DNA from 2 places in the Cellulomonas algicola genome. Region 2 is predicted to be linked to the other one. Evidence: riboswitches for the same ligand, from Rfam matches in the RefSeq annotation. Region 2 holds a riboswitch; the other holds the start of a gene.

Region 1 (6,373 bases), on a different contig from region 2:
ACGAGGCACTGGCGCCGGCGTTCGGCGACCGCCCCGTGCCCGCGCCGGGCACCGTCGCCTGGGACCTCGACGAGCTGGACGCGATGCTGCTGCGCCTCGGCCTCGCCCTGCTGCAACGACCCCGTCTGCTCGTGGTCGACGACGTCGACCAGGTGCTCGACGACGCCCGCCGCCAGGTCGTCTGGACCCGGCTCGAGCGGCTCGCCGCGGGCGGCCTCACGGTCGTCGCCGCGTGCGCGAGCGCCGACGAGGTCACGCGCACCCGCTGGGTCACGCCGCCGACCGTCGTCGCGCTCCCCCTCTGACCCGTCTCCCGTCACCCACCGCACCCCGAGGACCGTCATGCTCTCGCTCACCGCCGGCACCGAGCTGCGCCGCTTCCGCCGCGGCACGCTGCCCCGCCTGGCCGTCGTCGCGATGATCGTCGTGCCGCTGCTCTACGGCGTCCTGTACCTGTGGGCGTTCTGGAACCCCACCGGGCACCTCGACCGCATCCCCGTCGCGCTCGTCGACGCCGACGCGGGCGCGACGCGCGACGGCGAGCCCGTGCACGCGGGCGCCGACCTCGTCGACCGGCTCGTCGACGAGCACCGCCTCGACTGGGTCGTCACCGACCCCGCCGACGCGGCCGACGGCGTCGACTCCGGCCGCTACTACTTCAGCGTCACGGTGCCCGCGGACTTCTCCGCCGACCTCGTCTCCGCCGGCGGCGACTCCCCGCGCTCGGCGCGCATCGACGTCGCCTACGACGACGCCAACTCGTTCCTCGTCACGTCGCTCGGCCGCACCGCGATGGAGCGCATCACGGCGGCCGTCTCGGCGACCGCGGGCGAGCAGGCCGTCGACGCGGTGCTCGTCGGGCTCTCGCAGGCGCACGACGGCTTCACCGAGGCCGCCGACGGTGCCGTCCGGCTGCGCGACGCAGCGGACCAGCTCGGTGCGGGCGCACGCACGCTGGCCGACGGCGCGGGCCAGCTGGCCGACGGTGCCGAGCAGGCGTCGTCGGGGGCCGCCGACGTCCGCGACGGCGCCGCACGCCTCGCCGACGGGTCGACGCAGGCCGACACCGCAGCCGGGAGGCTCGCGACCGGGAGCGCCCAGGTCGCCGACGGGGTGCACGCCGCGGCCGCGCAGGTCGACGGGCTCGTCGCGGGCGTGTCCGGGCTGCCCGCCGACCTGCAGACGCTCACCGCCTACCTCACCGCACGCGCGCAGGCGGGCGACGCCGACGCCGCGCAGATCCTCGCGCACCTCGCGTCGACCGCGGACCGGCTGCCCGACGCCGCGACCCTCGCCGCGGCCCGGCAGCAGCTCGACGCGCTCGACACGGGCGCCCGCCAGGTCGCCGACGGTGCGGCTGCGCTGCACGACGGGACCGCGCAGGTCGCCGCCGGCGCCGGGTCGCTGCGCGACGGCACGCGTACGCTCGCCGACGGCACCGCGCAGGTCGCGTCGGGCGCGCAGGACGTCGCCGACGGCGCGTCCCGGCTGGTCGACGGCACCGGGCAGCTCGGCGCGGGCACGGCCACGCTCGCGGGCTCGCTCGACGACGGCGCGGCGCAGGTCCCGGCCGACGACGACAGCACCCGGGCGGCACGTGCCGCCGCGATCGCCGAGCCTGTCGGGCTCGACGCGACGGACCGCGCGACCGCGGCCGGGTTCGGCGAGGGCATCGCCCCGTTCTTCCTGCCGCTCGCGCTGTTCCTCGGCGGCGTCGTGACGTGGATGATCCTGCGGCCGGTGCCGCCGCGTGCGCTCACCACGCCCGCGCGCGGCGCCCGTGCGGCCCTCTCCGGGTACGCGCCCGCACTCGTCATGGGGATCGTGCAGGTCGTGGTGCTGCTCACCGTCCTGCGGGTGGGGGTCGGGCTGACCCCGACGCACCCGGTCGGCGCGCTCGCGTTCACCGTGCTCGTGGTCGCCGCCTTCCTCGCGGTGCAGCAGATGCTCCTCGCGCTGCTGGGCACGGCCGCCGGACGCATCGCGACGCTCGCGCTGCTCGTGCTCCAGCTCGCGTCGGCGGGCGGCACGTACCCGGTCGAGACGTCGCCGGCGTTCTTCCGGGCGCTGCACCCGCTGCTGCCCATGAGCTACGGCGTCGACGGCCTGCGGGCGCTGCTCACGGGTAACCCCGACGGTCGGCTCTGGACCGCGGTCGCCTACCTCGTCACGCTCCTCGTCGCGTCGCTCGCGGTGACGTCGTGGCGGGCGGGGCGCATGCGCACGTGGACGCTCTCGCGCCTGCACCCCGCACTCACGATCTGACCGGCGCCCGCGGGCGCACGTTCTGGGAGGCTGCACGCATGCGGACCACCGACACCCGGCGGCACATCGTCGACGCGGCCCTCGCGCTCGTCGCCGAGCGCGGCTACACCGCGACCGCCGTCGACGACATCGCCGCCGCGGCGGGCGTCGCGAAGGGGTCGGTGTTCTACAACTTCGGCTCCAAGGCCGAGCTGTTCGAGGCGATCATCGCCGAGGGCGTCGCGCGGCTCACCGCGGCGCTGCGGGCGGCCGCCGACGGCCTGACCGGCACCGACGCGGTCGACGCGCTCGTCACCGAGCTGCTCACGCAGGTCCGCGACCACCCCGACTTCGCGAAGGTCATGGTCGCCGAGGTCTTCCGCACGGGCCGGCAGTGGCAGGACTCGATCCGCGCGCTGCGGGACGACGCGATGGGGGTGTTCGCCGGTGCCGTCGCGGCGGCATGGCCCGACCGGGACCCGTCGCTCACGGCGGCGGCGCTGTTCGGTGCCACGGTCGTGGCCGGGCTCGAGTGGCTCGTGTTCCAGCCGGAGCGCTCGCTCGAGGACGTGCGGTCGGCGGTCCTGACGACGGTCCGCTGACCGCACCGCCGAGTGGGGCGTCACCCCACGCCCGGACACAGCAGCACGCCGGCGGCGACTGGTGTCACCGCCGGCGTCCCGGGGTCGTGCAGGTCGCGGCGCAGCCGCGGAAGGTCACTCGCCCGCGCGCTGCGTGGGGACGCCCTGGAGGAGCTGACGCACCTCGGCCTCGTGGAAGCGACGGTGCCCGCCCAGCGTGCGGACCGCCGAGAGCTTGCCGGCCTGGGCCCAGCGCGTCACCGTCTTGGGGTCCACGCGGAACAGGACCGCGACCTCGCCGGGGGTGAGAAGGGCACCCTGCGTGAGGGGGGCGTCGGTGGTCACAGCCATGGTCATCTCCTGTCGTTCGGTAGCTCGGCTGACCTCGTGGGTCCCGTGGCTTTGCGTCCCCACCTTGCGGCGGGTTTGCCGTTGTCGCTGACAACAAGAACTATGACCGTTTCTGGACAGTTAGTCAAGAAACTCCGCGTCAGTTGCGTGCGGCAAACGGGTGAACTTCAGAGCCGCCCGTATCTCGCACGGGCAAACGCATACCCGCCGTACGCGACGAGCCCCAGCGCGACGACGCCGAGCAGGAACGGCCCGCCCGGCTGGTCGCGCAGGGTGTGCAGCGCCTGGTCCAGGCCGCCCGCCGCCTGCGGGTCGGCCTTGGCTGCCGCGACGACGAACAGCACGCCCACGACGCCGAGCGCGACACCCTTGAGCACGTAGCCCCACACGCCCAGACGCTCCACGACGCGGCCCGCCGTCCCGGACGGCAGGCGGTGCAGGTCGGCCAGGAACTTCTTCTTCCAGCCCTTGACCACGTGGTACGCGCCCACGCCGACGACGGCCAGGCCGACGGCGGCGACGAGGATCCGACCGCCGGGCGCGGACATGAGGCGCGACGTGAGGTCGGCCGTCTGCTGCTCGCTCGACGTGCCGCCGCCACGCGCGAACGCGAACGACGCGGCCGCGAGCGCGAGGTAGACGAGCGCGCGGCCCGCGGCCTTGGCACGCCACCCGTTCGTCCGCGAGCCCTGCGCGCCACCACCCGACGTGGGCGGCGCACCGCGGACGGCCTTGGCGACCTCCCACGCGCCCAGCGCCGCGAAGGCCACCACGAAGAACCACAGCGCCGCGCCGCCGAACGGCGTCGACGCGACCGTCCCCAGCGCGCCCGACTGGTCGGCCTGCTGGCTCCCGCTGCCGACCGCCACCTGCAGGGCCAGCACGCCGATGAGCACGTGCAGCACCCCGCTCACCGCGTACCCGGCCCGCGCCGCGAGCTCCCAGCCGTGCTCGGCGTGCGTCGTGTTCCCGCTCATCTGCGCCTCACCACCCCGCTCTCCCCCCGGTCGTCCCCCGTGCTCCGTCGCGTCGGATCGTGGCAGCGAACGGGCACCCCCGCGACCGGAGGGGACTGCCGTAGCCTGGGCTCCGCCTCGGGGCAGTAGCTCAGCCGGTCAGAGCAGCGGACTCATAATCCGTGGGTCGTGGGTTCAAGCCCCACCTGCCCCACCCGACGTCCCTCCCCGCGCGTGCGCGGGCGCCGCACCCCGCGCGGGTACCGTTGCCCGGTGGCTCTCTCCCGTCGACGCCGGCTCCCCGCGGCGGACCGCGCGCTGCTCGACCTGCGCCCCGGCGACCGCGTCCTCGTCGAGGCGCACCTGAGCGACGGCCGGTGGGCGGTCGCGTCCCGTCGGGCGCTGCACCTCCTCGAGGACGGCAAGGTCGCCCGCGTCCCCTGGAGCGAGGTGGACCGCGGGTCGCTCGACCCCGCGACGCGCGTGCTGACGGTCACCTGGGTCTGGGGCGGCACGTCGCGCCTGCCGTTCGCGCAGGACTCCGCGTCCGTGGGCTTCACGCAGACGTTCCGCGAGCGCGTGCAGCAGTCGGTCGTCCACGCCGTGCCCGTCACGGTGCCCGGCGGCGGCAAGGTCCGGCTCGCGCTGCGGCGCGACGAGGAGGGCGAGATCTTCACGCAGGTGCTGGGCGACGCGGGCGTGGACGTCGACGACCCCGTCGTCTCCGCGGCGCTCGACGTCGCCGAGGCCGAGGCGCGCGACGCGGTCGGCCTGCCCCGCTGACGCGGGTGGCCGCCGGGCGCCTCGGGTGGTCCGGAGCACCCTCCGACGGCTGCTAGAGTTTCTTCCCGCGCGATCCCTCGTAGCTCAATTGGCAGAGCATCCGACTGTTAATCGGACGGTTACTGGTTCGAGTCCAGTCGAGGGAGCTTCCCACGAAGGCCCCCGCCCGGCACCACGCCGAGCGGGGGCCTTCGTCGTACCGCCACATCTCCGCCCCGGCCGCGCAGCAGGGCCGCCCCACGCCTGCGCGCGACGCCGTGCCATCCGGATCGTGGGAAGTGCGCCGCTCCCCCTTGCCCTGCGAGCAGCGCTGTGGTGACGTCTGCCGCCTGCCGGGAGCGAGTCGTCTCCCGCCCGTCGACGCCCAGAGGAAGGACCCACCCGTGCCGACCACGACGTCCTCCTCCGTCCGCGTCCCCGCGTCGCCGGCCCTCGCGCGCCGGTCGTGTCGCTGTCGCCGCTGCTGCCCGTCCTGATCCACCGGCGACCACGCCGGAGCAGCCCCCGGTCGACGCCGTGACGCGTGCGCCTCCTGCGCGCAGCCGCCGCGTCGGCCTCTCGACGCACCGGAGAGACACGACCATGACCCTCGACCTGACCCTGCCGCCCACCACGGCGACCGCACCCGCCCCGCGCGTCGCACCCGTCGCAGCCGCCGCACCCGGCACGCTCCGCACCGCGGAGCTCGCCGACCTCGTGCGGTCGATCGCGGCGCGCCCGGACCGCTGGCGTCCGCTCGTCCGCTTCCAGGAGAGCGGACGGTGGTGGACCCGGCTCGACGCACCGGCCGGCGTCGACGTGTGGCTCCTCACGTGGCTGCCCGCGCAGGGCACCGAGCTGCACGACCACGGTCGGTCGTCCGCGGCGTTCACCGTCGCCGCGGGCACCCTGACCGAGCTCCGCCCGGGCGACGACGGCGCGCCCGTCCCGCAGGGCTTCGCGGCCGGGCGCACCCAGACGGTCGAGCCGGGTGATCTGCACGACGTGGTCAACGCGGGGACGGAGCCGGCCGTGAGCATCCACGCCTACTCTCCCCCGCTCACCCGCGTGACCTACTGGGGTGCGGGGCCGGACGGCGTGCTGGTGCCGACGCGCACCGTCGACACCGACGAGCCGGAGACGGACGCGTGACCGCCGCGGTGCGCCGCCGCACGATCGACGACGTCCTCGCGGAGGCTCGCGCGCGCCTGCACCGCCTCACGCCGCACGAGGCGTGGGCCGCGGTCGAGCGCGGTGCGCTCCTCGTGGACATCCGCCCCGCCGCGCAGCGGGCGGCCGAGGGCGAGGTGCCGGACGCCGTCGTCATCGAGCGCAACGTGCTCGAGTGGCGGCTCGACCCCGCGAGCGCGCACCGCATCCCCGAGGCGACCGGGTACGACGTCGAGGTCGTCGTGCTGTGCTCGGAGGGGTACACGTCGAGCCTCGCGGCGGCGTCGCTCGCCGACCTGGGGCTGCACC
Region 2 (6,373 bases):
CCGGCCGGACGACGGCGCGGACGCACGCGACGAGGACCCGGCCGCAGGCGACGACGCGGAGCGACCGACCTTCCGGGCGCCGACGTGGGCCCCGGTCGCGGGTGCGGTCGTGTCGCTCGTCCTCGCGTCACCGCTGACGGGCCGCGACCCGGCCGTCTACGTGCGGGCGGGCGCGCTGCTCGCGATCGGTGTGGTGCTGTACCTGGTCAACCGCTGGGCGGTGGGACGCACGGACCGCACGGGCCGCGAGGCGGCGGCCCCGACGTCCCGCGCCTGACGTCGGACGGCCTCCTCACGGTCGACGCGGCCGGCGACGGCCACGTCGGACGACCTCGTCACGTCGACGCGGGCGGCGCCGGCCCGCGCGGACGGCCGGGCTCAGCGCGACCGGTCCGCGTGCTCGCGGTGCAGCGCGCACATCGCGTCGACGAGCGCCTCGGCGGGCCCGTCGACGACCGCCCCGGGGACGACGGACTTCACGGGCAGCGGCGCGACGGGCCCGGCCGGCAGCCCCCACGCGCGCCGCCACGCGACGAGCTGCCCGCTCGACGCGACGTAGACGATCCGCCCGAGCCCGGCCCACCCGTGCGCGGCGGCGCACATGGGGCAGTGCTCGCCCGACGTGTAGACCGTGCAGCCGCCGCGCTCCTCCGGCGGGAGGTGCGCGGCGGCCCAGCGGGCGATCTCGAGCTCGGGGTGCCGGGTCTGGTCGCCGTCCTTGACGCGGTTGCGGTCCTCGAGCAGGACGGTCCCGGCGGCGTCGACGAGCACCGAGCCGAACGGCTCGTCGCCGTCGTCGAGCGCCTCGCGCGCGAGCGCGACGCACCGTCGCAGGTGGACCAGGTCGGCGTCGGTCACGGCCATGCTGCCGACCCTAGGCCGCGGCCGGCGGTCAGGACAGGCGCGGCGTCTTCACGCTGGCGATCGGCCCGACGAGGGTGCCCGCGGAGTTCTGCGCGACGACCCGGTAGTAGTACGTCGTGCTCGGCGCGAGCCCGCCGACGAGCCCGCTCGACACCGACTTCTCGTAGGTGAGGGCGGCGACCGACGTCACGGGGGAGGCCTGGCCGAGGGCCGTGGTCGTGCCCCACTCGATCCACGCCGTGGTCGCGAGCCGGTGCGGGTGCACCTGCGCGACCAACGTCGTCGACGTCGCGGTCGTGCCGGACGTCCACTGCTTCGACGACGTGGGCTTCCCGGCGGTCTCGAAGCTGCTCGTGGTGACGGTCGTGCCCGCGGGCGTCGTGGTCGTGGTGCGCACGTAGTAGGTGGTGTTCGGCTGCAGCGTCCCGAGCGGCTGGTTGACCGCCTTCGCGTACGACACCGCCGGGACGGACGTGACCGGGCCGGTCGTCCCGTAGGCGGTCGTCGTGCCCCACTCCGACCGCACGGTGCCCGCGAACCCGTGCAGGTCGACGAGCGCCTGCGACGTCGCGGACGTCGTCGTGACGTCCTTGGCCGACACGGTGACCGTCGGCACGGGTGCGGCCTCGACGGACACGCGGTCGGTCGCGGTGCGGCCGGCGGTGTCGGTCACGGTGAGCCGCAGCGCGAAGGTGCCCGCGGCGTACGTCCGGCTCACCGTGGCGGGCGGCGTGCCGGTGCCGGTGAGGGGTGCGGAGCCGTCGCCGAGGTCGAGGGTCCACGACGCGATCCCCGCCCCGGGCACCGAGCCGGCCGCCCACGAGCGGGACGCGTCGACCGTGACGGCGAGCGGTGCGGCGCCGTGCGTCGCGGACACGCGCAGCCACGCGGTGGTGCGGGTGCGGGCGGAGGGGTCGGCCGCGATCGACCGGAACGCGCCGAGCGTCGTCGACGAGGAGTCCGCCCACCACGGGCAGCTGCCCTGCTGGTGGAAGTAGAGGACCGCCTTGACCTCCGGCCAGCTCGTCCACGTGGTCATCGAGTCGCGCAGCCAGGTGGCCTTGCGCTGCGCGTTCGTCGGGTCCTCGACCGAGCCCCACTCGGCGACCATCATCGGCTTGCCGTGCTTCTGCGCGAAGGCCCGGGCCGCCGTCGACTGCGTCGCGACGCTCTGCCAGGAGCTGGGGCCGCCGGGGTTGCAGCCGTTCCAGTTGTAGACGTCGAGCCCGACGAAGTCGACGACGTCGTCGCCCGGGTAGAGCGCGTCGGCGGTCGTCGTCGCGTTCGCGGCGAACGGCGTGGGCGTGACGATCCACGTCCAGACGACGTTGCTCACGCCCTTGTCGCGGAAGACCTGCACGTAGTGCCGCCACGCGGCGCGGTACTCGGCGGCCGTGCCGTAGCCCGTCGCGTAGTCGGGCTCGTGCTGGAAGGTCAGGTAGAGCGGGACGCCGAGGCCCGCGACGGTCGCGGCCTGGGCGGCGATGGTGGTGTCCTGGTCGCCGCGGGCGATGGACGCCCAGCTCACCTTGGTCCCGTCGACACGCTTGGTCGCGACGGACAGGACGGGCGTGCGGCCGCGCTCGACGGCCGAGGCGACGCCACCGGCGCGCAGGTCCTCGTCCCACTGCCGGTAGAGGCGCTGGGTGTCGAGCTTGCGGCCGACGGTGTCCTCGAACGTCGCGACGGCCTCCTCCTGCGTGGTCGCGCCCTTGGCGACGAACGCACCGAAGAGCAGGCCGTCCTGCGGGGTGAGGGCCGCGGCGGCGTCGCCCGGCGCGGGCTCGGCGGCGGTCGCGGGTGCGGCGACGCCGGTGCCGAGGAGGCCGGCGACGAGGGTCGTCACGACGACGACGGCGCGGCGGCGGGTCGTGCCGGGCCGGGACGCACGGGTGCCCCGGAGACGGCCGGTCGGGTGGGTCCGGGCATGGGTGATGGCGCCCGGAACGGGCGTGGACGTGCGCAAGTGAGGAGCCCCCTGAGTCGTTCGGCAGCCTGGCGGACCTCGAGGGCCCCATGGCTTTGCGTCCCTGCCTCGCGGCAGGTTTGCCCTTGTCGCTGACCGAACAAGCGTACGAGCACACTCCTGGACATGTATATAGGACGTAAGTCCTAGACGATTGTTCATCCAGTCATATCTGTAGTGACCAACTTGTGGACGGGTATTTTCCTTCACGGGCGACTCGTGGAAACTGTGAGCACTTGTCCGGTACGCCGGACCTGGCCGCTCCCGAAAACGGGATCCGGCGCCGCACGACTGCTCGGAGACCGGGGGGACTCCGAACGCGTGCCGCGCCGCCTCACCGCTCGATGTCGAGCCGCCCTTCCCCCGCGACGTCCTCGCCGCCGACCCCGCGCGACCCCGAAGCCCGCCGCGTTGAAGAAGCCGACGCCTCGACACGAGGAGCTCCCGCGTGCTCATCTTCCTGCTGCAGGTCCGTGACCTGCTCTCGGACGCCCCGTTCGAGATCTACCTCTTCGCCCTGTTCACCGCTCTCGTCTGGCTCATCTGGCTCGTCAAGGTCGTCCTCTCCGCGCGCTACCGCACGTGGACGGAGCCGTGCCACGCGACCACGTCGGTCGTGATCCCGGTCGTCGACGAACCGCTCGACCTGTTCCACGACGTGCTGCGCCGCATCACCGAGCAGCAGCCCCACGAGGTGGTCGTCGTCATCAACGGACCGCGCAACACCGCGCTGGAATCCGTCTGCGACGACTTTCCTGAAGTGCGCCGGATCTGGACCCCGGTCGCCGGGAAGAGGAATGCGGTTGCCATCGGGGTGGAGGTGTCGACGGGCGAGATCATCGCGCTCGTCGACAGCGACACCATCTGGACGCCGCACACGCTCACCGAGCTCGTGAAGCCGTTCAACGACCCCAAGGTCGGCGGTGTCACCACCCGGCAGCGGATCCTCGACCCGCGGCGCAAGTTCATCACCCGCTGGGCCGACTGGCTCGAGAACAGCCGCGCGCTGTACGCGATGCCCGCGCAGTCCGCGCTCGGCCAGGTCGGGTGCCTGCCGGGCCGCACCATCGCGTTCCGCCGCGACGTCCTCGTGCGGGCGATGCCGCAGTTCCTCGGCGAGGAGTTCCTCGGCATCTTCCTCGAGGTCTCCGACGACCGGACGCTCACGAACCTCACGCTCAAGCAGGGGTACCGGACCGTCTACCAGCACACGAGCCTGGTCTACACCGATGCGCCGCTCAAGCTGCGCAAGATGGCGAAGCAGCAGCTGCGCTGGGCGCGCGGCAGCCAGTACAACACCCTGCGGATGCTGCCCTGGATGACCGGGCACGCCCCCGTGCTCGGGTTCTTCTTCGTCATGGACATCCTGCTGCCGTTCCTGCTGCTCGGGACGTGGGCCGGGGGCCTGTACCGCACGCTCGCGGCGACCGGCTACAACTTCTACACGCCGCTGCTCGAGCTGCGGCCCGGGTGGCAGGGCGTCGTGCTGCTCGTCGGGCTCGTCGTCGCGGCCAGCTGGCTGTCGATGGCGCTGCGGCAGATGCGGCACCTGCGGGAGGTCCCGCGCGACCTGCTCCTGCTGCCTGCGTACATCGTGTTCTCGACGTTCTTCCTCATGCCGATCCGGCTGCTCGGGTTCTTCCGCATGGCGCACGTCGCGTCGTGGGGCACCCGGGCGCACGCCTACTCCGCGGACACGTCCGACGGGGTGCTCGACGTCGCCGAGGACGCGCTGCGCACGGACGCCGGGCGCCCGATCGACGCGGCCCTGCCGTCCGTCGGCGACACCCCGCCGTCCGGGGTCCCGGTCGCCGGCGGCCCGGGCCACGGTCCGCAGGGGACCCGGACGGCGGCCGAGACCCGGGCCGCGCGCCGCACCGAGACGCTCACGTACGTCCGGACGCACCCGGCTCCCCCGCCCCGGCGACGCCGTCTCAACCCGAAGGCCGCCGTGCCCTACCTCCTCGGCGGTGCCCTGCTCAGCGTGGAGGCCCTCGCGTATGTTCTCTGACCGCCTGTTCCGCCTCAGCCGACGTCAGCGCATCAGCGGTGCGGCCCTCGTCGTCGCGCTCCTGCTGGTCACCGGCCTCGCGTGGTCCACGCCGCAGGGTCAGCGCTTCTGGGAAGGGCCCTCCGCGGCCGAGGTCGCGCTGCAGACCGAGCGCGCCCGCGCCGACGACCTCAAGACCCAGCTCACCGCCGCCGAGGAGAAGCTCACCGGTGGCCGGCCTCCCGTGCTCGACACCGTCCAGAAGGCCCGCGCCGACGACCTCAAGGCACAGCTCGACGCGCTGCAGGCCGAGCTCGTCGCGACCCAGCAGGCCCTCGGTCGCGCCGAGGCCGAGGCCGCCGCGCAGGCGGACACCGCCAACGTCGTGAACGGCGAGCTCAAGGCGACGCGCGAGCGGCACAACGCCGCCGCCGTCGACACGACCGCGAAGATCGCCGACCTGCGCCGGCAGGTGCAGGAGCTGTCCTGGAAGGTCGAGAACCCCAAGGGCTACGTGCCACCGCCCGTGACCGCGTCGATGACGAAGTCGCAGATCCTCGCCGCCAGCCAGCTGTTCGGGCTCTACACGACGCAGAGCCCGTTCGACTACGCCGAGTTCAACGGCGTCGAGGCCGCCGTCAACCGCAACGCGAACGTCAGCGGCTACTTCCAGTCGTGGGACACCCCGTTCCGCCCCGACGCCGTGCAGGCCGCGTGGAGCCGCGGGCAGATCCCCCTGCTGACGTGGGAGAGCCAGAGCCAGATCGGCTCGATCACGAGCGACGTGCCCGAGTTCTCGCTCAGCCGCATCATCGGGGGCGCGTTCGACGACTACCTGCACCAGTACGCCCGCGACATCACCGCCACCGGGCTGCCGCTCGTCATCCGGTTCGACCACGAGATGAACGGCTCGTGGTACCCGTGGTCGGAGATCCGCGGCTGGGACGGCGGGTCCGTCAACGGCAACAAGCCGGGCCAGTACGTCGAGATGTGGCGGCACGTGCACGACATCTTCGAGGCCGAGGGCGCGAACGACCTCGTCGTGTGGCTGTGGGCGCCCAACCGCGTCAACAAGATCCCCAGCCAGCCGCACCCGCGGCAGTTCTACCCTGGCCCCGAGTACGTCGACTGGGTCGGCATGTCCGGCTACTACCGCCCGGGCGACCCCGTGCCGACCTTCGACGACACGTACGCCATGACGTTGCCGATGCTGCGCGAGGCCGCACCCGGCAAGCCGATCTTCCTCGCGGAGATCGGGGCGACCGAGCGCGGCGGCAAGAAGGCGCAGTGGATCAGCAACCTGTTCGACGGGCTGGCCCGGCCGGAGAACAGCGACATCATCGGCATCGGCTGGTTCAGCCTCGCCGTCACGTCGGGCGAGGGCAGCGGCCGCTCGACCAACGACTGGCGGCTCGACTCGTCGCCGCAGTCGCTGCGCGCCGCCGCCGACGGGTTCGCCCGCACCGGGATCGGGCTGCCCCGACCGTGACCGACGCGACCCCCGACCCCGGTCCGCCGCCGGGGTCGGGGGTCGTCGTCTGTCGACGGTCGCG

Evidence for each region. Region 2 has a riboswitch for cyclic di-GMP ahead of KOV94_RS13040 (glycosyl hydrolase). Riboswitches for the same ligand answer to the same signal wherever they lie in the genome.
Region 1: it holds a riboswitch for cyclic di-GMP, as region 2 does, so the genes downstream of both, KOV94_RS11275 (BldC family transcriptional regulator) here and KOV94_RS13040 (glycosyl hydrolase) in region 2, are expected to answer to the same signal.

The regions. Positions count from the first base shown of each region.
Region 1 covers NZ_JAHKSJ010000013.1:150,949-157,321, reverse strand. Annotated here, with positions in the region: gene KOV94_RS11290 (AAA family ATPase) at 1-305, shown strand, start outside; gene KOV94_RS11285 (YhgE/Pip domain-containing protein) at 343-2,265, shown strand; gene KOV94_RS11280 (TetR/AcrR family transcriptional regulator) at 2,304-2,846, shown strand; gene KOV94_RS11275 (BldC family transcriptional regulator) at 2,961-3,176, opposite strand; cyclic di-GMP riboswitch class I at 3,192-3,266, opposite strand; gene KOV94_RS11270 (DUF1206 domain-containing protein) at 3,344-4,153, opposite strand; tRNA gene KOV94_RS11265 (tRNA-Ile) at 4,273-4,346, shown strand; gene KOV94_RS11260 (hypothetical protein) at 4,406-4,915, shown strand; tRNA gene KOV94_RS11255 (tRNA-Asn) at 4,989-5,061, shown strand; gene KOV94_RS11250 (cysteine dioxygenase) at 5,498-6,046, shown strand; gene KOV94_RS11245 (rhodanese-like domain-containing protein) at 6,043-6,373, shown strand, end outside.
Region 2 covers NZ_JAHKSJ010000015.1:197,905-204,277, reverse strand. Annotated here, with positions in the region: gene KOV94_RS13050 (APC family permease) at 1-277, shown strand, start outside; gene KOV94_RS13045 (nucleoside deaminase) at 379-864, opposite strand; gene KOV94_RS13040 (glycosyl hydrolase) at 893-2,710, opposite strand; cyclic di-GMP riboswitch class I at 2,851-2,925, opposite strand; gene KOV94_RS13035 (glycosyltransferase) at 3,279-4,841, shown strand; gene KOV94_RS13030 (glycoside hydrolase family 26 protein) at 4,831-6,309, shown strand.